3 regions of the Listeria sp. LM90SB2 genome follow, and region 2 is predicted to be linked to each of the others. Evidence: predicted binding sites of a transcription regulator. Region 2 holds the regulator's gene; each other region holds the start of a gene.
The links. The regulator LexA, encoded in region 2, represses DNA repair genes until DNA is damaged. The targets are predictions, from matches to a motif close to CGAACATATGTTCG.
Positions count from the first base shown of each region.

Region 1: a site for LexA is predicted at 4,671-4,684, ahead of GL301_RS11700 (carbohydrate kinase). Genes of this name have one in related genera too.
Region 3: a site for LexA is predicted at 4,029-4,042, ahead of addB (helicase-exonuclease AddAB subunit AddB). Genes of this name have one in related genera too.

Region 1 is NZ_CP046449.1:2,378,469-2,385,854, reverse strand. It holds gene GL301_RS11730 (amino acid ABC transporter permease) at 1-451, shown strand, start outside; gene GL301_RS11725 (amino acid ABC transporter ATP-binding protein) at 448-1,227, shown strand; gene GL301_RS11720 (LLM class flavin-dependent oxidoreductase) at 1,224-2,219, shown strand; gene GL301_RS11715 (glutaredoxin family protein) at 2,212-2,478, shown strand; gene GL301_RS11710 (LLM class flavin-dependent oxidoreductase) at 2,475-3,797, shown strand; gene GL301_RS11705 (pseudouridine synthase) at 3,871-4,572, shown strand; gene GL301_RS11700 (carbohydrate kinase) at 4,705-5,823, shown strand; gene GL301_RS11695 (pseudouridine-5'-phosphate glycosidase) at 5,820-6,731, shown strand; gene GL301_RS11690 (2-thiouracil desulfurase family protein) at 6,812-7,255, shown strand; gene pepC (aminopeptidase C) at 7,252-7,386, opposite strand, start outside.
Region 2 is NZ_CP046449.1:1,323,448-1,330,833, forward strand. It holds gene GL301_RS06595 (methionine gamma-lyase family protein) at 1-328, shown strand, start outside; gene GL301_RS06600 (MerR family transcriptional regulator) at 530-898, shown strand; gene glnA (type I glutamate--ammonia ligase) at 969-2,303, shown strand; gene GL301_RS06610 (arsenic transporter) at 2,447-3,742, shown strand; gene GL301_RS06615 (GNAT family N-acetyltransferase) at 3,776-4,300, opposite strand; gene lexA (transcriptional repressor LexA) at 4,331-4,945, opposite strand; gene yneA (cell division suppressor protein YneA) at 5,102-5,431, shown strand; gene GL301_RS06630 (DUF896 domain-containing protein) at 5,525-5,752, shown strand; gene tkt (transketolase) at 5,899-7,386, shown strand, end outside.
Region 3 is NZ_CP046449.1:2,367,719-2,375,104, forward strand. It holds gene addA (helicase-exonuclease AddAB subunit AddA) at 1-542, opposite strand, end outside; gene addB (helicase-exonuclease AddAB subunit AddB) at 544-4,017, opposite strand; gene GL301_RS11655 (IDEAL domain-containing protein) at 4,167-4,523, opposite strand; gene GL301_RS11660 (competence protein ComK) at 4,654-5,262, shown strand; gene GL301_RS11665 (helix-turn-helix domain-containing protein) at 5,317-5,664, opposite strand; gene GL301_RS11670 (PTS fructose transporter subunit IIABC) at 5,770-7,386, opposite strand, start outside.

The DNA.
Region 1 (7,386 bases), 1.1 Mb from region 2:
CAAATCATTCGGATTAGGCATTTCTGCAAACAAAATACCGGTCGTTATTTTTGTCATTATCGCGCTGTCTTTCACGGCAGGAGCTTACTTAACCGAGATTTTGCGCTCCGGTATTATTGCGGTTGATATCGGACAAATGGAAGCGGCTTACTCTGTAGGATATACGCATGGCCAAGCGATTCGAAAAGTGCTCTTACCGCAAGCCTTCATGATTGCCCTACCGAATTTCACGAATTTGTGCATCGGATTTTTACATACCACATCCATCGCTGCCATCGTTGCAGTCCCAGAAATCACTGGAATGGCAACAATAGTAGCTTCCGACAATTACGCGTTTCTCGAAGCATTTATCGGTGCCGCACTCATTTATTGGTTTTTAACTATTTTGATTGAAGCGATTAATTATATCTTGGAAAAAAATATCGCTAAATATCGAGGAGGAACAGTATGATTACAATTAAAAATATTCAAAAAAGCTTTGGTGAAAACAAGGTTTTAAAAGGAATTGATTTAACGGTGAAAAAGGGTGAAGTAGTAACAATACTTGGCCCAAGTGGCTCAGGGAAAACAACCTTTTTACGATGCCTAAACTTACTGGAACGACCTGAAAATGGTGAAATTTCGATGCATGACCAAATAATTAACTGTAAGAAACCATCCAAAAAAGAAGTTTTGCAACTGCGGAAAAATACGGCGATGGTTTTCCAACAGTATAATCTCTTTTCGCACAAAACGGTCATTCAAAATGTGATGGAGGGTCTAACAGTCGCTAGAAAAATGCCGAAAAAAATTGCCCGTGAAATAGCAGAACGAGAGCTCACAAAAGTCGGTTTGGCGGACAAATTTAGTGCCTATCCTTCCCAACTTTCCGGCGGGCAAAAACAGCGCGTTGGAATCGCACGAGCTCTCGCTATTAATCCAGACGTCATTTTGTTTGATGAACCAACCGCCGCACTTGATCCTGAACTTGTCGGTGAAGTATTGGAAGTAATGCTAGAGATTGCACGTGCGGGTGCAACGATGATCGTCGTTACGCATGAAATGGAGTTCGCCAAACGAGTGGCAGATCAAGTCGTTTTTATGGATGGTGGACTAATTGTCGAACAAGGTACTCCCGATGAAGTGTTTAATCATACCAAAGAAGAACGGACAAAACGCTTTTTACACCGAGTTTCAGCGGATTATTTATATGAAATCAAAGAAGTGAAAAAGGAGCGTGTCATATGACGATTCGATTCAGTATTTTGGACCAAAGTATTATAAATCCAGGCGAAAAACCTAGTGAAGCTTTGCAAAATACCGTAGAACTTGCGCAACTCGCAGAACAACTCGGCTATCATCGTTTCTGGGTTGCCGAGCATCATAATTCAGACGAAATAGCTGGTGCAGCTCCGGAAGTTCTTTTAGGGTATATTGCTGCAAAAACGAGCACAATCAAGCTTGCATCTGGCGGAATAATGCTACAACATTATAGTCCATATAAAGTCGCTGAACAATTTCATGTGCTTGAAAACTTAGCGCCGGGTCGGATGTCACTTGGCGTCGGAAAAGCGCCAGGCGGATTTCAACCAGCAACCGATGCCCTTCAAAAAGACTTCGTAAAACCTACGCGAACCTTTGATGCCAAATTGAAAGAACTAGTCGATTTTGTAACCCATCATTCAGAGGTTGCTATTGCAGCAAAACCACTTCCAGAAAACAAACCAGAGATATTTTTGCTTGGAGGAAGTGCAGCTAGCGCGAAACAAGCTGCCAAACTAGGTATTTCCTTTGTGTTTGCTTATTTTATAAATGGAGAAGAAGCAGTTTTAAAAGAAGCACGCGAGCTATTTGAACAGTACCGAATAAACACAAAAGCTAGTTTCCAACTAGCACCAATTGTTGTAGTAGCTGAGACTAAAATCGCAGCAGACCGACATATTCCAGAGCGAGAGTCAATCAAAGTCGAGCTTGCGGACGGACGTAGAGTTAATGTCGGATCGCGCGAACAAGCGGAATCCTACGTAAAAGATATCAACCAAACATACCGGTTTATTACCCAAAGAATTGGTGCAATAACAGGAACCAAACAAGAAGTCGGAGCAGAGATTAAACGCCTTTCAAAAGAATATAATATCCAAGATTTTGTTGTTTTAACACCAGTTAAATCTACGGAAATCAAGCGATACTCGTACCAATTATTAAGTGAATCGATAAAGGAGGAAGTTGTCCATGGCTAACGTCGTTGTTTGGAGTAAAGTAGGATGTCATTATTGTAAAGATGTGAAAGATTATTTAACTGAGCAAAAAATTGTCTTCCAAGATATCGACGTCACCGACCATGATTATTTGCGAGAAGTACTGCAAGCGAAATACGGCATTCGTTATGTCCCAGTCGTAGAAATCGGCGATATTGAAAAAGGGACCTACCAAGCAGTTACAGAAATCGGATTGGAACATTTGGAAAAAGCATTGTTTGAAAAGGAGGAAGTAAAATGACTAGAAAAGAAACAATTCAGTTTGGTGCAATTATTCACGGTGTTGGCGGAACAACAGATGGTTGGCGACATCCGGACATCAACCCCGCAGCAAGTACGGATTTAGATTTTTATAAGACACGCGCCAAAATTGCCGAACAAGGGTTATTTAGTTTTGTATTTATTGCAGACGGCCTTTTTATTTCCGAAAAATCGATTCCGCATTTTCTTAATCGTTTTGAACCAATTACGATTTTATCGGCATTAGCTGAGTCTACGGAAAACATCGGACTTGTCGGAACTTTCTCGACTTCTTTTACAGAACCATTTACACTCGCAAGACAGCTCTCTTCGCTTGATCACATTAGCGGCGGCCGAGCGGGTTGGAATCTAGTCACTTCTCCGCAAGAAGGCGCCGCGCGAAATCATAGCAAGAAAAATCTCCCAACCCACAGCGATCGCTACACCATTGCAGCAGAACATTTAAAAGTGGTTCGCGGACTCTGGAGTTCTTGGGAAGAGGATGCGTTCACTTATAATAAAGAAACCGGTGAATTCTTTAATCCTGAAAAATTACATCGTTTAAATCATCAAGGAGAGTATTTCCAAGTCGAAGGGCCGTTAAATATCGGCCGCTCGAAGCAAGGAGAACCAGTTGTTTTCCAGGCAGGCGCGTCTAGTACGGGGCGCGATTTCGCTGCTCAAAACGCGGAAGCCATTTTCACTCATTCTGATTCCTTAGAAGAAGCCATTGAATTCTATCAAGATGTGAAAGCCCGCGCTGAAAAGGCTGGTAGAAATGCAGATGAAGTCCGAATTTTCCCAGGAATTAGCCCAATTGTAGCGGACACGTTGGAAGAAGCAGAAGCCAAATATACTGAATTTGCTAGTCTAATTCCAATAGAAAATGCGGTAACTTACCTAGCACGTTACTTCGACGACTATGATTTAAGTCAATTTGATTTGGATGCTCCATTCCCAGACCTTGGTGATATTGGCAAAAATGCCTTTCAAAGCACAACAGACCGAATCAAAAAAGAAGCGAAAGAACGGCACCTAACCCTTCGTCAAGTGGCAACAGAAGCAGCAACGCCAAAAACACCTTTTATAGGAACAAAAGAACAAGTAGCCGATTTAATCGATGTTTGGTTCCAAAATGATGCTGCAGATGGTTTTATTATTGCTTCTGATATTCCTGGAACGTTTGAAACTTTTGTGGAACAAGTTATTCCTCTTCTGCAAAGTCGAGGTTTATACCGAAATGAATATCCAGCTACGACATTAAGAGGCAACCTCGGCTTAACAATACCTCAAAATAAACAAGTTGTTGAAACTATATAATAGAAAGAAAACGGAGCACCTTTGAGGAAGCTTCGTTTTTTTGTTACAATAAAAGAAAAAAAGGAGCGAAACCATGCGCTTAGATAAATTATTGTCCCATACAGGTTTCGGGAGTCGAAAAGAAGTGAAACCTTTGCTTAAATCTGGGGCAGTTGTCGTCAATGGCACGATTCAGAAAGATAGCAAAACCCAAGTAAACCCTGATAAAGACCAAGTAACTGTCCATGGAACACCAGTCGTTTACCAAGAATTCGTCTATTTTATGCTACATAAACCACAAAATGTCGTGAGCGCAACCGAGGATAATGTGTCAGAAACCGTCATCGATTTGCTTGCGCAAGAAGACACGCTCACTGATCCATTCCCAGTCGGCCGCTTAGACAAAGATACAGAAGGCTTGCTAATTATAACGAACGATGGCACACTCGCGCACAATTTGCTCTCACCTAAAAAACATATAGATAAAACATACTACGCTAAAATTGATGGTGATGTTACTCTAGCTGATGTAGAAGCTTTTGCAGCTGGAATTGAACTCGACGATGGATACACTTGCAAACCAGCACGTTTAGAAATTATTACACCAAACGAAATAAACGTCACTATCCAAGAAGGGAAATTCCATCAAGTAAAAAGAATGTTCGCCGCACGTGGTAAGAAAGTCAGCTATTTAAAACGAATTTCGATGGGGAATTTACAATTAGACGAGTCACTTGGACTCGGCGAATACCGCCCTTTAACTGAAAGTGAACTGGCTATTCTTCAAAATAAATGAACCTAAACGAAAATTTCCTTCCTAAAAAGAAGCGGATTTTCGTTTTTTAGTTTGCAAAAGAAAGCATTTACATATATAATAAACATGTGTTTGAAAATAAAACAAAAGTTTGGAATGGAGGTGCATTATATCGTGGAGAATAATAAAGCGAAAATGAACGAAAAGGAAGAGATAATTTTCAATTCCATCCGTAAAAATCCTTACATTTCTCAACAAGAACTTGCTGACATACTTGATTTATCAAGACCGACAGTCGCAAACCTTATTTCCGGCCTTATTAAGAAAGGTCGCATTTTAGGAAAAGCTTATATTTTAAATGAAGCCAAACAAATCGTTTGTATAGGTGGAGCTAACGTCGATCGGAAGTTTTATATTAAAGACAAGGCCCAACTAGCCACATCAAACCCAGTGCGCTCAACACAAAGTGCTGGCGGGGTTGCTAGAAACGTAGGCGAAAACCTTGGACGCCTTGGAAAAGAAGTTATATTACTCACTGCTTGTGGAACAGACTCTGACTGGGAAGCTGTCAAAAATGCTAGTAATACATATATGAACTTAGATTACGTCACAGCATTCCCAAGCATCGCAACTGGTTCTTATACAGCAGTGCTCGAAAACAATGGAGATTTACTCGTTGCACTAGCGGACATGGATGCATATGATCACTTAACTCCAGATGTACTCGCAAAAAATGAAGGCTTGCTGAGTCAGGCGAGCGCAATCATTGCAGATTTAAACTGTCCGAAAGAAACACTAGAATATCTTGGCAGCTTTGCTGAAATTAATTCAATTCCATTAGTACTCGTTCCTGTGTCTTCACCCAAAATGTCTCATTTACCAGAAAGACTTGATCATGTAACTTGGCTAATTTGCAACCGAGACGAATCAGAAACGCACCTAGGAATGACTATCAAAAATGACGAAGACTGGCGCTTAGCTGCACAAAAATGGTTAGATCTAGGCGTAAAAAATGTCATCGTTACAAATGGCAGTAAAGGCGCAGTTGCAGCAAACAAAGGTGAAGGTACTATTTTTGAACCAGCAATTGTAATTGAAAATATTGTAGACGTGACAGGAGCGGGAGATGCATTTTGCTCCGCGGTTATCTACGCATGGTTAGAAGGAAAAGCATTGAAAGAAATTTTAAGAGCAGGGAGCGTAAATGCCGCGCGAACACTCGAATCTGAGTATACCGTTCGCCAAAATTTATCGACATCCCAACTACAAAAAGACGTGGAGGAATTCAAATGAAAAATTATTTATCATTATCCGAAGAAGTAAAACAAGCAAAAGCAGAAGGAAAAGCAATCGTTGCGCTAGAATCTACAATTATCTCTCACGGCATGCCTTATCCGCAAAATGTTGAAATGGCACGTGACGTAGAACAAATTATTCGCGATAACGGTGCCGTACCAGCGACAATCGCTTTAATCGACGGAAAAATTAAAATTGGTCTTTCTGATGAAGAACTAGAACTATTCGCTAAAAGTAGCAATGTGGCAAAAGTTTCTCGTCGTGATATCGGTTACCTTATTGCAACAAAACAACTTGGCGCAACAACTGTAGCAGCAACAATGATTTGTGCTGAACTCGCAGAAATCGGCATCTTCGTAACTGGTGGGATTGGCGGCGTTCACCGTGGTGCCGAAACAACAATGGACGTTTCAGCTGACTTAGAAGAATTAGCGAAAACAAATGTTGCTGTCGTTTGCGCAGGAGCTAAATCAATCCTAGACCTAAACTTAACAATGGAATACTTAGAAACAAAAGGGGTTCCAGTTATTGGTTACCAAACCGACGTATTACCAGCATTTTACACGCGTTCAAGCGATGTAGAATTAACATTGCGTGCAGATGCTCCAGAAGTTATCGCAGAATCGCTTAAAGCGAAATGGGATCTTCAAATCGAAGGTGGCGCAGTAATTACTAACCCAATCCCAGAAGAATTCGCTATGGACGAAAAAGTAATTAACGATGTAATCCAAACAGCGCTTAAAGAAGCTGAAGAAAATCACATTCACGGGAAAGACGTTACACCATTCCTACTTGGTAAAGTAAAAGAACTAACAGATGGTAAGAGCCTCGAAGCAAATATCGAGCTTGTAAAACACAATGCTTTAATCGGTACGCAAATCGCCGTAGCATACCAAAATATCTAATAATCTCAGAGCTGTCGCCTATAAGTTGGGGGCAGCTTTTTTATGTTAAAATAAATGCGAATATAAAGGAGGAAAATAAAATGATTGCAGTAAGTGCTTGCCTAGCCGGAATTGCCTGTAGATATGACGGGAAAGATAAAGAAATAACCAAAATAAAACAAATGGTAGAAAGAGGAGAAGCGATTCCTTTTTGTCCAGAAGTTACCGGCGGACTGCCTACACCAAGAAATCCAGCAGAAATAATAGGTGGTGATGGCAAAGATGTCTGGTTAGGACATGCAAAAGTCATTGATAAAAAAGGAACAGATGTGACAGAAGAATATAAGAACGGAGCGAGACTTACTCTAATTAAAATGCAAGAACTCGGTATTACGCAAATAATCATGAAGGAAAAAAGTCCATCTTGTGGTAGCTGTGCTATTTACGACGGTACCTTCTCAGGAAAAATAAAAGATGGTACCGGCATAGCAGCAGCTCTTTTTCAAATGAATGGAATAAAAATCATTTCCGAATTCGCATTTTAAAGTGCGAGCGAACCCATTGGATCCCAAGGTTTTAACACAATTGGCTTTTGGTTAAAGGATTCAATTAATTCCTTAGATAGATATTTTTTATGCACCACTACTTGGAATGTAAACTCATCCATCCAAGCATC
Region 2 (7,386 bases):
TGGTGTAGAAGCTGACCCAGTTTGGGATGCGCCAAGAACTGATTTAATTCAAAGCGTTTCCTTCCATAACAAAGAGAAGATGGTTGCATTTGCGCAAGCTATTCAAGCAGCCTCGCCGGTTAATGCGCATGTTTTGCCAATCGGTGCATATATGCCAGGTTATGAAGATGACGTGATAATGGCAGCTGGGACATTTATACAAGGCGCTAGTTTGGAACTAACAGCAGATGGACCTATTAGAGAACCTTATCAACTCTATGTTCAAGGCGGTTTGACCTATGAACACATCAAAATTGCAGTTACTCGAGCAATCCAAAAAATAGTATAAAAAAGTAACATTTATTTGCAAAAAAATATTTTTAATTTTTACCGCGATGGTTTTAATCGCGGTTTTTTTATGCGGAATACATTGGTATACAACGCTTTAACGATAATGTTAGATTATCTTACATAAATTTGACAAAACATCTGACGTACATTATAATGCTACTATCATCAAAAAATAATTATGTTTTGAGGGGGAATTGTCGTGAGTGAAAAGGAAATCCGGAGATCGATGCCGCTGTTTCCAATTGGGCCTGTGATGAAGCTAACTGATCTCACCGCTAGACAAATTCGCTACTATGAAGACCAAGGATTAATCCATCCGGCACGAAATCAAGGAAATCACCGTTTGTATTCACTTCAAGACATTGATGTTTTGCTAGAGATAAAAGATTATTTGAATGATGGTCTGAATATTGCGGGAATTAAGAAAATGTATCAAATGCAGCAAAAAGAATCTAAAGAACCTTTGACAGACGATGATGTGCGCAAAATACTTAGAAAAGAAATGCAACAAGCTGGTCGCTTTGTAAAGCAAGATGCGACAGGGAAACAACAATTACCAAGGTTTTAAAAAGACAAGAAGAGGTATTTACTTTATTTAGAAGTTAATATAATTAGATTATTTAGGAGGAATTTAGATTATGGCAAAATATACAAAAGAAGACATTTTCCGCTTCGCAGATGAACAAAATGTAAAATTTATTCGTTTACAGTTCACGGATATCCTCGGGATTATTAAGAATGTGGAAATTCCTGTTAGCCAACTAAAGAAAGCACTAGATAACAAAATCATGTTTGATGGTTCCTCCATTGAAGGCTTTGTACGAATTGAAGAGTCTGATATGTATTTATTCCCAGACTTAGACACTTGGGTTGTGTTCCCTTGGACAGCTGAAAAAGGAAAAGTTGCAAGAATGATTTGTGATATTTATAATCCTGACATGACTCCTTTTGCTGGAGACCCACGTGCTAACTTAAAACGTGTACTTAAAGAAATGGAAGAACTAGGTTTCACAGAGTTCAACTTAGGACCTGAGCCAGAATTTTTCCTATTCAAATTAGATGAAAATCGTCGTCCGACACTTGAACTAAATGATAGTGGTGGTTACTTCGATTTAGCACCAACCGACTTAGGTGAAAACTGTCGTCGCGATATTGTGCTTGAATTAGAAGAAATGGGCTTTGAAATCGAAGCGTCTCACCATGAAGTGGCACCAGGACAACACGAAATTGACTTTAAATATGAAGACGCCGTTACAGCGTGTGATAGCATCCAAACATTTAAATTAGTCGTAAAAACAATTGCTCGTAAACATGGTTTACACGCAACATTCATGCCGAAGCCGCTCTTTGGTGTAAATGGTTCTGGAATGCATTTCAATATGTCACTATTTAATGAAAAAGGAAATGCTTTCTTCGATGAAAGCGGAGAACTAGAATTGAGCCAAACAGCTTATCATTTCTTAGCAGGGATGTTAAAACATGCCCGTGGCTATACAGCTGTTACAAATCCAACCATTAACTCATTCAAACGATTGGTTCCAGGATATGAAGCACCATGTTACATTGCGTGGTCAGGTAAAAATCGTAGCCCGCTTGTTCGTGTTCCAAGTTCTCGTGGACTAAGCACTCGTCTTGAATTACGTAGCGTCGATCCATCTGCTAATCCATATTTAGCAATGGCGGTACTACTTAAAGCTGGTTTATCTGGAATTAAAGATGAATTAACTCCTCCGGCACCAGTTGATCGTAACATTTACGGCATGAACGAAGAAGAACGTGAAGCAACTGGCATTTATGATCTACCAGAAAGCTTGGGCCACGCCTTAATCGAACTTGAAAAAGACGATATTATCAAAGCTGGTTTAGGTGAGCACATTTTCGAACACTTTATTGAAGCAAAAACAATTGAGTGTGATATGTTCCGCACAGCAGTTCACCCTTGGGAACGCGAACAATATCTTGAAATTTATTAATAGTCAAAAGCACGTTTCCTATAGATGGAAACGTGCTTTTTTATTGGAAAATCGGTTTCAAATGTTTGATGTTTGGCAAATAGAGGCATATATTTAAAAATGTGCTAGTGAAAGGGAGGTTTTCATTAGAGAAAGGGGAAGAAATGCAGATTACTTTAGCTATTTTAGTATTTGCCTTCACATTATTTTTTGTGATTTGGCAACCAAGAAAATTATCAATCGGATGGTCAGCTTGCGGAGGTGCGCTAATTGCCATATTACTTGGCGTCGTCACTTTATCAGATGTCGCAACAGTTACTGGAATTGTTTGGAATGCGACGCTCGCTTTTATTGCTATTATAATTATTTCATTGATTTTAGATAAAATTGGCTTTTTTGAGTGGGCGGCTTTACATATGGCGCGATTAGCAAGAGGTAATGGGTTATTAATGTTTATTCTTATTTCTATTTTGGGAGCTTTCGTTGCTGCGTTGTTTGCTAATGACGGGGCGGCGCTAATTTTGACACCAATTGTTCTAGCGATGGTGCGAGCGCTGAATTTTGATGAGAAAAAGGTATTTCCATTTATTATTGCTAGCGGTTTTATAGCAGATACGACGTCCTTGCCGCTCGTAGTTAGTAATTTAGTCAATATAGTTTCGGCTGATTTTTTCGGCATTAGTTTTTCGCAGTATGCGCTTATTATGTGGATTCCAACGCTTTTCTCTTTAGTTGCGAGTATTTTAATCTTATATTTTTATTTTCGGAAAGCATTACCTAAAAAATATGATACGCGAGTGATTCGAGAGCCGGCTTCTGCAATTAAAGATAAAAAGATGTTTCGTGTTTCTTGGGGAATACTTATCATCCTTGTAGCAGGCTATTTTTTGAGTAGTTTTTTAGATATTCCAGTGTCATTTATTGCCTTGCTAGTTGCTGTTATCTTTTTGTTAGTCAGTGCAAAAAGTCATGCGGTCTCGACAAAAGCTATTTTAAAAGGAGCACCTTGGAATATTGTGTTTTTCTCGGTTGGTATGTATGTAGTTGTATATGGTTTGCAAAATGTCGGTATCACAAAATTATTATCAGAAGCAATTACATATGTTGCGCACTTTGGTTTATTTGCGGGAACAGTTGGAATGGGATTTATTGCTGCAATACTGTCTTCTGTCATGAATAATTTGCCAACAGTAATGATAAATGCACTTGCAATCGATCATACGTCATTTACAGGCGTGATGAAAGAAGCGTTAGTCTATGCAAATGTCATTGGTTCTGATTTAGGTCCGAAAATAACACCAATTGGCTCGCTAGCAACTTTACTTTGGCTACATGTTCTAGCGCAGAAAGGGATAAAGATAAGCTGGGGCTCTTATTTCAAAATTGGCATTGTGATTACTATTCCAGTTTTATTCATAACGCTCGTCGGACTATATTTTTCACTGCTTATTTGGAATTAAAACCCCCTGTACCAGAATGTACAGGGGGTTTTATTATGCCTTCTTATAAAGAACATGGGGCTTTAGTGGATCGCCATTTACTAAAGCGGGATGTTCAAAAGTAGCTATTTTTGTTAAATGGATTTTTTTCATGACATTTTCTGAAGGTTTATTGAGTGCGGCGGTAAAACTGTATATTTCGTTAATAGTGTTGATTTCTTCAGCAAGTGCTAACGCGCCAAGTGCGGCTTCGGTGGCATAGCCTTGGTTCCAAGCGCTATGTTTTAATCGCCAACCTATCTCCGTGCATGGAGTGAATGTAGCTTCAAAAGTAGCCTCATGAAATCCAGTAAAACCGATGAATTCGCCAGTCGATTTAACTTCAATAGCAAAGAGACCATATCCAAGTGACTTTAATTCTTCTTGAATCCTATCAAGAAATGCATTACTTTCGTTTTGAGTTAATCTGGCTGGGAAGTATTTCATTACTTGCTCATCTGCATTCATTTGACTAAAAGGAAGATAATCGTTTGTTAAATAATCTCTTGCAATAAGCCGTTCAGTTTCAAAATAAATCATGTTCTCAACCACCTGTTCAAACGAATAAAATTAGCGAATATCTCGATAAAGTCCGATTACTTTTCCTAGAATTGTTACGTTGTTTAAAAGGATAGGCTCCAAAGCATCGTTTTCGGGTTGTAATCTAAAATGATTAGCTTCTTTGTAGAATCGTTTACATGTAGCTTCATTTTCATCTGTCATCGCTACAACGATTTCGCCATTGATTGCAGAACTTTGTTGTCTAACGATTACTTTATCACCATCAAGGATTCCGGCATTAATCATACTTTCGCCGTCGATTTCTAACATGAAGACATTGGTTTCGCCAGCTGCCATGTATTCTGGTAGTGGGAAATATTCATCAATGTTCTCAATTGCAGTGATGGGCATTCCAGCAGTTACTTTCCCGATAATAGGAATATTTACAACATTGGGTGTCTCTGCTTCGTCTTCTAAAGATAATATTTCAATCGCACGAGGCTTTGTTGGGTCCCGTCTAATTAAGCCTTTACCTTCAAGGCGAGCAAGATGTCCATGAACAGTAGAGCTGGAAGCAAGGCCAACTGCTTCACCAATTTCGCGGACGGAAGGTGGATAACCTTTTTCTTTTACTTCTGATTTTATAAATTCATATATATCTTGTTGGCGTTTAGATATTTTCATGGTTTCACCTCATTGATTTAATGGTTATTTTATAATTCAAGTATAGCAAAAGAAAAACCAATATGCAAACAAAGGTTCGTTTTTTTATTGACATACACGAACGGCTGTTCTATAATATAGAAAAGCGAACATACATTCTTTTTGGAGGGATTATTAATGACTATGAAATTAATTTGGGATAAATTTTATGTTTCTATTATATTTGTACTTACTTGCATCGTACTAGGAATCATTTTAATGTGTACTGTAGTTGGCGGGGGAAACGACTATTCAGAAGTGAACGTAAGTGAAGGGGATTCTTTATGGGCATTAGCAGATCAATATGCAGGGAAAAGTGATATGGCAAAAGCAGATTTTGTTAGCTGGGTAGAAAAAGAAAATAATTTAGCTGACGGTCATGTGGAAGCAGGAGAATCAGTAGTTATTCCTGTACACAAAACAAAATTAATAAAGAGTGATAGTACGATTCAACTAGCAAACCAGTAAGGTCGATTTAGTGGCCGTTTATGATATAATATTAGAGAGTAGCGATTATGCTGCTTTCTTATTTTTATTCTATAGAAGAAAAGGAGAATAACGATGCTAGAAAAAGCTAAAATAGATCGTATTAATGAGCTTTCTAAAAAGAAAAAAGCCGGAACATTAACTGCTACAGAAAAAGTGGAGCAAGATAAATTAAGAAAAGAATACATCAAGTCTTTTCGTACGCATATGAAGGGGACAATAGAAAATACAACGATAATCGACCCAAATGGAACAGATGTAACGCCGCATAAAGTGAAACAACTTAGAAAAAATAAGCACTAATAATTAGTACCAAATAAACATTAATGAGCAAATGAACAAAAATACCAATCAATTAAGCAATTTAAAGCAATTATTAGTTGTGTTAATTGCTTTTTAGGCTTATTATTAAAAGTAGTTAAAATTATATTGAAGAGAGGATGTTTCATTTGTTCGATAACACAGATAGTTTAGCAGTGAATACAATTCGTACATTATCAATGGACGCAATTCAAAAAGCAAATTCTGGTCATCCAGGATTACCAATGGGAGCAGCACCAATGGCTTACGCACTTTGGTCGCGTGTATTAAATACTAACCCTAAGAATTCACATTGGTTTAACCGAGATCGTTTTGTACTTTCTGCTGGACACGGCTCAATGCTTTTATATAGTTTATTACACTTAAGTGGATTCAAATTAGAATTAGAAGATCTTAAAAATTTCCGTCAATGGGAAAGTAAAACTCCTGGTCACCCAGAATATCGTTATACAGATGGTGTAGACGCAACTACTGGTCCACTTGGTCAAGGTATTGCGATGGCTGTTGGTATGGCTATGGCAGAAAGACATTTAGAAGCGAAATATAATAAAGATGGTTTCCCGGTAGTGGATCATTATACTTATGCACTATGCGGAGATGGTGACTTAATGGAAGGTGTTGCTTCAGAAGCGGCTTCTTATGCAGGTCATCAACAATTAGGAAGATTAGTTGTTCTCTATGATTCCAATGATATCTCTCTTGATGGTGATTTAGACAAATCTTTCTCTGAAAATGTAAAACAACGCTTTGAAGCTTATGGCTGGGAACATTTATTAGTAAAAGACGGTAATGATACAGCTGAAATTTTAGCAGCAATCGAAAAAGCGAAACAAAACACTTCTCAACCTACTATGATTGAAGTGAAAACTGTTATCGGTTTTGGTGCTCCAAATGCCGGTACAAGTAAAGTTCACGGTGCTCCACTAGGCGATGAAGGTATTTTAGAAGCGAAAAAAGCTTATGGTTGGAACTACGAAGAGAAATTCTTTGTTCCTGAAGAAGTTACTGCTCGCTTTAAAGAAACAATTGGCGAACGTGGTGAAAAAGCAGAAACAGCTTGGAATGAGTTATTTGCTTCCTATAAAGCAGAATATCCAGAGCTTGCGAAACAATTAGAAGATAGCTTGAACAACAAGTTACCAGCTGATTGGGATGAGGATCTTCCAGTATATGATGATTCAAAAGCACTTGCTAGCCGTGCTTCCAGTGGAGAAGTTATCAATGCGTTAGCTGGAAAAATCCCAACTATTTTTGGCGGATCTGCTGACCTTGCAGGTTCGAATAATACAACAATTAAAACAGACGGTGAATTTACAAAAGCGACTCCAGCTGAAAGAAACATTTGGTTTGGTGTTCGTGAATTTGCGATGGGCGCTGCATTAAATGGTATGGCACTTCACGGCGGATTACAAGTATACGGTGGTACATTCTTCGTATTCTCTGACTATGTACGTGCTGCTATTCGTTTATCAGCTATTCAACATTTACCAGTAACCTATGTAATGACGCATGATAGTATTGCAGTTGGGGAAGATGGCCCAACACATGAGCCAATCGAACAACTTGCAAGCTTACGTGCAATGCCAGGGCTTTCTGTTATTCGTCCTGCTGATGGA
Region 3 (7,386 bases), 1.0 Mb from region 2:
AGCTCTGCATCCGACCTATCTCCAGTAAAAGACTCTACCAAGTGAAAAAACGGCTCATTGTTTTCAATACTGTATTCTTGTTCAAGCAAATTTTCTAGAACCTCATCACGAATCATACTACTTTCGATTGGCTCAATTAAGCGAAAATTTGGATCAATATCTGCATCAAAATAATATTTTCTAATAATTTCTAAGCAAAAAGAGTGGAGAGTGGAAATAGAAGCATAGTTAAGTAAAGCCACTTGCCTTTTTAAATGGGTAGAATCTGGATTTTGAGCTAGAGCTTCTTCCAAGCCTTTCCCAATTCTAAACTTCATTTCAGCAGCAGATGCATTAGTAAAAGTTACGATTAGCAACTCGTCAACATTTAAGTTCGCTGACTCATTTATTAACTTCTCAATAATTCTGGTTACTAATACAGCTGTCTTCCCTGAACCAGCAGCAGCAGCTACAAGCACATTGTTCCCTTCAGCTTGGATAGCTTTCCACTGGTCATCTGTCCATAAAGAACTTTCTGGTTTTGGCGGTATATTTAATCCCATGCTACTGTTCCCCCCCTTCGATATTCATTTTTGCTAAAATTGTTTCTGTTTTTTCATTGGTTAAATGTCTATATTGATTGCTTGCTAGAGATGGATCAAATCCACAAAATGAACGAAAACCACAAAATTGGCAAGGTGTTCTTTCTTTTAGTTTATATGGGTTAATGGAAACTGCTCCATCAAGTATTTTGTTCCCAGCTTCTTGGTATTTATGACGTACAAAGTGACGCATTTTATCAAATTCTTCTCTTGTCGCAGTTTTTGACCTCGCACTTAATTCACCATTTTGTTTTATTTCTGCTGGAACAATATTAGATGATTTACCTTTTTCAAGTGTCGTATCCATCAATGATACAGCCACAGGATCAGATAAAATTAATCCTTTCATTTTAGAATTTTTTTGTAATTCTTTTGCGATAGCCTCATCACTTAACTCTTTCTCCGCTTGTACATATTGATTATGCATATGGAAATATAGTACTCCAGCTGGTTCTGCCGTTTTGCCAATCATTTTTTGTGCATTTGTAACTACAATATCCAAATACGTCAGCATTTGAAGCGCTAAGCCATAATAAACTTCCGTAAGAGCCAAATCATGTGAACTCGATTTATAATCTATAATGCGTAGGAATGTCCGATCTTCTTGTTCTGCCATATCAATCCTATCAATTCGACCTTGTAAAAGAAGTTCACTATTCGCTTGGAGCGAAATTTTTAATGGCGGAATGTCTCCTTTTAAGCCAAAATCAACTTCTAAGCCGACTGGACGAAATGCACTACTTTTTGCTTGTTCATTTAGTACTGTCGTTGCCCTCGTTATGATTTGAAGCAATTTATACTGAATATATTCCATTCTTTTGGAGCTAAGTAGTATCTCATGCTGAATTTTAGGTGCTAGGAAAGTCATTGCTAATTTCGCCATTTGTCTACATTCTTGGTCTGTTAAACTGCCCCAATCCAGATTATTTCTTTTTAATTCTGCTGAAATCCATTCCATTGCTCCATGGAAAATTTCACCCATATCTACAGCTTGTAGCTGAAAATGACCTCGTTCTTCTAATTTTAAACCATATTGAGCAAAATGTTGAAATTCGCAACTGAAAAATTTCTCCATTCTCGAGACACTCGCATGGATTGTTTCTCCAAATAAGTTTTTGGCAGTTTTTTCTTGTAGTGGTTTTGTTTTATTTTCGTAATACAAACTAGATAACACTTGTTTAGCCATTCTAGATTCTTTTCCATTTTCAAAATAACTATTATAGGCATCCCACCATACACTAGATAGTGGATAACCTCGTTTGTACATTTGTAATTGACTCGTCAACAAACCTAATGTTGCTTGCTTAGAACGAATATAACTACTTTGTTCCGCATCACTTAATAAACCTGGGTCTGTTAAATAAACCGATTCGCTTAATTTTTTAAACTGGCCTTTTATTTTCCTTAAATAATTGGATTCACTTAGCACTTTACCTTCTTCATCCGCAGCAGGGTAACTAAGAAATAGTTTATCACTAGGCAAACTTATTATTTTATACGCCAATAAATCTTCTTCTCCAATATTATTTTTAGCAGATGGCTTCAAATTACTAACCTCAGCACGCAAGGCATCCCTATCTTGATCCGAAAGAATCCCGTTATCCTTTTGGCGAAGCGGCATAACACCATCGTTCATTCCAATTGCAAAAATCACTTTCATATCTAGTAATTTCGCATTCTCCATATCAGATAAAACTACTTGATCTAAGGAAGGTGGCAAAAGTGAAAATTCAAGGGCATCTAGCCCAGTGGCAATAATTTCTACAAAACTATTTAAGTCTAAAGTTTCTTTACCTAAAACTTCTACAAATTCATCCAAAAGCGCCGAAATAGAGCTCCATGCTTGCTCGTGCTCACGTGCAAGTTCTAGATAACCCTGCTCCTCTGCTCTTTGTCTCCATGATTCCAATCGTTCTACAGCATTTACTTGTTCTAAAAAATGATAAAGAGCTAAAGCAAATTCCATCCCTGTTTTTGCTTTCTTTAGATTTAACTCTAAAGTTGAAAGTGGGTTTACTATAAGACTTCTCATTTCATTAATAATTGATTGCGTTTGAATTTCTTCATCTGTTTGAGGTAACACATTAGTTGATAGCCCACGAATCTTCCGATAAATCCAATCGCCTTCTTTTTCCCATTTCCATTTATTTTGAATGCCATTTTCTAATACATAGTTCTCTAGAATATCCGCTTTACGTCTAAGAACACTTGATTTTTCGGCAACACCAAAGAAAAACTCTGTCTTAACTGCTTGAAAGATTGGTTCATACTTCCAATTAAACAAAATAGCATCTAAGCTAGAACGGATAAACTCAATAAATGGGTGTTTCGACATAGCTCTTTTTTTATCAATAAAGATGGGAATATTATATGACTCCATCACTGTTTCACATAAAACGTCATAATCTCCGAGATTTCTTGTCAAAATAGCCATATCTTGATATCTGTATCCATTTAATGTGAGTTGACGAATTTCACGAGCAACCCCTTCTATTTCAGCACGTCTGTTGTTCGCTTGATGAACACTTAAGTTATGAGGTTCTTCTTTAAAAGCCATAAATTTATTGTGACCCCAAGCATTTGCTAAAAATGCTAATGATTCTGTTTTTGCCCGTTTATTCTCTAAGAAAAACTTATCTTCTTCTACATTAATACCATTTAATTTTGCCAGCTCTAATAAAGCATAGTAAGCCTCCGTACTTGCTTTAAACATGCTGTATTCATCTAATCCATGCTTGATTTCGGGCACATTTAAAGCTAAAGAAACTGTTACTTTATCACATTTTCGCATTAATGCACCAATGACTGTCAGCTCTTGTTGCGAGAAAGAAGTAAAGCCATCAATGACTATTTCCGTCTGATTTAAATAATCACTTTCTGTAATTTTTTCCGCAAGTAATCTCAAGTAATCTTCATTTTCGAGGAATTTATCTGCCAATAATTCTTCATACTTTTGATAGATTATTGATATATCGTGGATTTTATTGTTCACACTTGTAGACAGGTTAGTAGCGCTTTTCACCATATCTTCTATAGAAACTTCTTCTTGTTTCATTTCTTTAAATAAATTCGCTAACTCTGCATAGAAACCTTTTCTAGACGTAGCTCTAGAAAAGATTTTTAGTTTGTCTCTTTGATCGAGTGCAGCTTTTCTAATAACCATTTCGATTCCAGTTTGACTCAGAAAAGTTTTAGATAACCCACCCGTTTCTTGAAGTATTTTCCATGCTAAACGACTAAAACTAAATATTTGAGTCCCGAGCATTCCTTCTAAATTTTCTTTGTTTAAAAAGCTTGTCTCCATTTGAAACGTCATTTGATCCGGAACAATAAAGATGTATGTCTTAGAATTTTGTTTAATTTTTACGCTAACTTCGTCCATTAAATAAGTTGTTTTACCTGTGCCTGATCTACCTGCAATTATTTGAAGTGTCATACCCTCACCACCGAACATATGTTTTTATTTAGTTTACCATATTTGAGCAATCTGTCCAGAACTTTTTTCGAAGCATTTTTTGCTTGAAAATTTATAAAACAGCTCAAAAAAACTAAGATAGCTCTTACTATCTTAGTTTTTCATATATTCTAGTCAAAAGCTAGCATTTCCTGTTGAATTTTATTCATTTTTTCTGTAAGTTTCATAAATTCCGCTTTGTTCCTATTATCGAGAGCTTTATCAATTTCAGCTCTAAGTTGTTCTAATTTTCTCTCTTCTAGGAGCATCGTCAGGAAGCATTCGATAAAAACGTTTGTTAATTCTTTTTCACCCTTAAGGACACCCACCTGATTCATCAACGAATTAGAAAAATCACGCATTTCCACGACTACCACTCCTTCACTCATATTTATTACAATTTTGAAAAATTGTAATATACTAAGAAAAAACAGAAAACAGCTTGAAAATACAACTTTACCAAAATCTAATGACTTGCAAATTACCATGTGCTATAATGACAAAAAATAACTCATAACTAACTTTGATGCTTAGTCGTTACTTAGAAGTTTTGCTTATTAGGCAATAACTCTAGGTTTCTTCTTAGACATAAATACAAACATAGAGGAGTTGAATGAAATGAAAAAAGAACAAATCAGTACTCAGTTTTATGAAGTAAACCCGCACACAATGATTATTTTTCCAAAAAAATCTGGAAGTATAGTCTATTCAGAAATTTATGAAGTTGATTCCCATTATACTTCTAAATTTACCCCGTTTGAACTAATTAAAACCAGCTGTAACTTTTTCGGATCAAGCTATGAGGGACGCAAAGAGGGAACTAAACATTTAATTGGTGTTACCCATAAGCCACCCATTATCATTGACCCAGTCACTTCTACTTATGTATTTCCAACTGTAGCACCTAGTTCAACAGAATGTATTTGGATTTTCCCACAACATATTAAAGATTATCATGCAATTGGATTTAACCACACTTTAATAACATTTTCTAATATGGAAACCTTTGAGATTGATATGTCTTTAGCATCTTTTAATAATCAGATTGCTAGAACCTCCATGTTACATATGAAATTTTCTCAAAAAATGCGTATAATGGAGAGTAATTTTCCTTCAATGAATAGGTTTTTCCCACCAACCACTCTTGCTGCTGAACCTAGACGTTATTACAGCACCATGCTTCCAAATAACGAAGATCCTAATGAGCCTCAAGATCCTGAGCAGTAACTTTAAAACCAAATAAAAGCCAGTTACATAATAGTAGCTGGCTTCTCCTTAAAATTATTTTTTATTTTCAATCGCATCTGCAATTCGTTTTAACATTAATAACTCATCCTCTGAGTATGTATAAGGTAATTCTAAATACCATTTCTCGAGTTCCGGATTTCCAATTAAAGGAAAGGCGTTTACCGAATTCTTTTCTCGCAAACCAGCTACATCATCTAATAAAAAATCGGTTGTTGTTCCAAGAATTTCTGCTAATTTAGCCAAAATAAAAATTGGCGGTCGGTGGTTATCATTTTCATACTTGCTTATTGTGGATGCAGTTGTCCCGATTTTCGCAGCCAGTTGTTTTTGTGTTAACCTATTTTTCTTTCTTAAATGAATTAATTTTTCTCCAAATTCCAATACGCCCACCTCACTTCACTTCCAGTATAGCAATTTTTCGGAAATAATTCGAGAAATTACTAAAAAGAAATCGCCTTTTTAGTTTCAAAAGACGATTTCCATATTTTATACAGTTGGTTTCTTACGTAGAACACCAATTAATCCTGCGCTGATTAATGTTCCAATAATAATTGCAATAATATAGAACCAAGGTTGGGATACAAGGAAGATAACAAAAACTCCTCCGTGAGGTGCTAATACTTTAATGTTTAAGAACATTACTACCGCACCTGTGATAGCACTTCCGGCAATAAAACTCGGAATCATTCGAAGTGGATCGGCCGCTGCAAATGGAATAGCTCCTTCAGTAATGAATGAAGCACCCAAAATAGAGTTAGTTAAGCCTGCATCACGTTCTTGAGCTGTAAATTTATTTCTAAAAATAAGAGTTGCTACAAACGTTGCTAGTGGTGGTACCATGCCAGCAGCCATTGTTGCTGCCATGATTGCGCTACCGCCTGTTGCTACACTAGCTGCGAGTGTACCCGTTGCAAATATATAAGCAGCTTTATTAATTGGTCCACCTAAATCCGCTGCCATCATTGCACCTAACAGTAATCCTAAAATAACTGCGTTCGTTCCACTTAAACTATTCAAGAAGTCATTCAACCAAGTGTTCAATGCGCTCATTGGTACATTTAATAGCAACATTAAAAGTCCGACAATTAACACCGATAAAACTGGATAGAATAAAACTACTTTGATACCGTCTAATGTTTTTGGTAACTTTTTAAGTGCTAGTTTAATTAACTCTACTGCATAACCTGCAAGGAAACCACCAACAAGTGCTCCAAGGAAGCCTGCACCACCAACAGATGCTACTCCACCTGCAACAAAACCTGCTACAAGTCCTGGTCTATCCGATATACTGTAGGCAATATATCCAGCGAATACTGGAAGCATGAAGCCGAATGCAACATCACCGATTTGTTTTAATAGTGCTGGGATTTCGTTATATGAACCAAGTTTTGCGAGTTGATCTTGAGGAACACCTAACATTTGATCAAGCATAAACGCGATGGCGATAGCGATACCTCCACCAATTACAAACGGCAACATGTGAGAAACACCGCTCATTAAATGTTTATAAATTTGTTGACCGATAGAAAGTCCGTCTGCGCTCTCCGTAGCTTGACTACCTTCCTCTGCTTTATAAATTGGAGCATTGCCTGAAATTGCTTCTTTAATTAGTTCTTCTGGTTTATGAATTCCCGCTGCAACTGGTTTAGCAATTAAATGCTTCCCGTCAAAACGAGGCATATCTACTTGTACGTCAGCTGCAATAATAACTCCATCAGCTTCTGCAATTTCTTTATCTGTTAAACGGTTTTCAACGCCTCTAGAGCCATTTGTCTCAACTTTGATTCGTACACCTAATTTATTAGCAGTTTCTTGTAATTTTTCTGCAGCCATATAAGTATGTGCAATTCCTGTTGGACATGCTGTAACTGCTACGACTGATTTACCAGTTTCATTGGTTGAGGTTGGAGCAACGACTGTTTCTTCTGCGTCTTCTTGTTCATTGTTGAATAAATTGATTACTTCCTCTGGAGTTTTAGCATCTCTTAACGATTGCACAAACGCTGGATGAACCAATAATCTAGAAAGAGCTGCTAAAGTTTCTAAATGAGTTGCATTAGCGCCATCTGGAGCAGCAATCATAAAGAATAAGTGTGCTGGCTG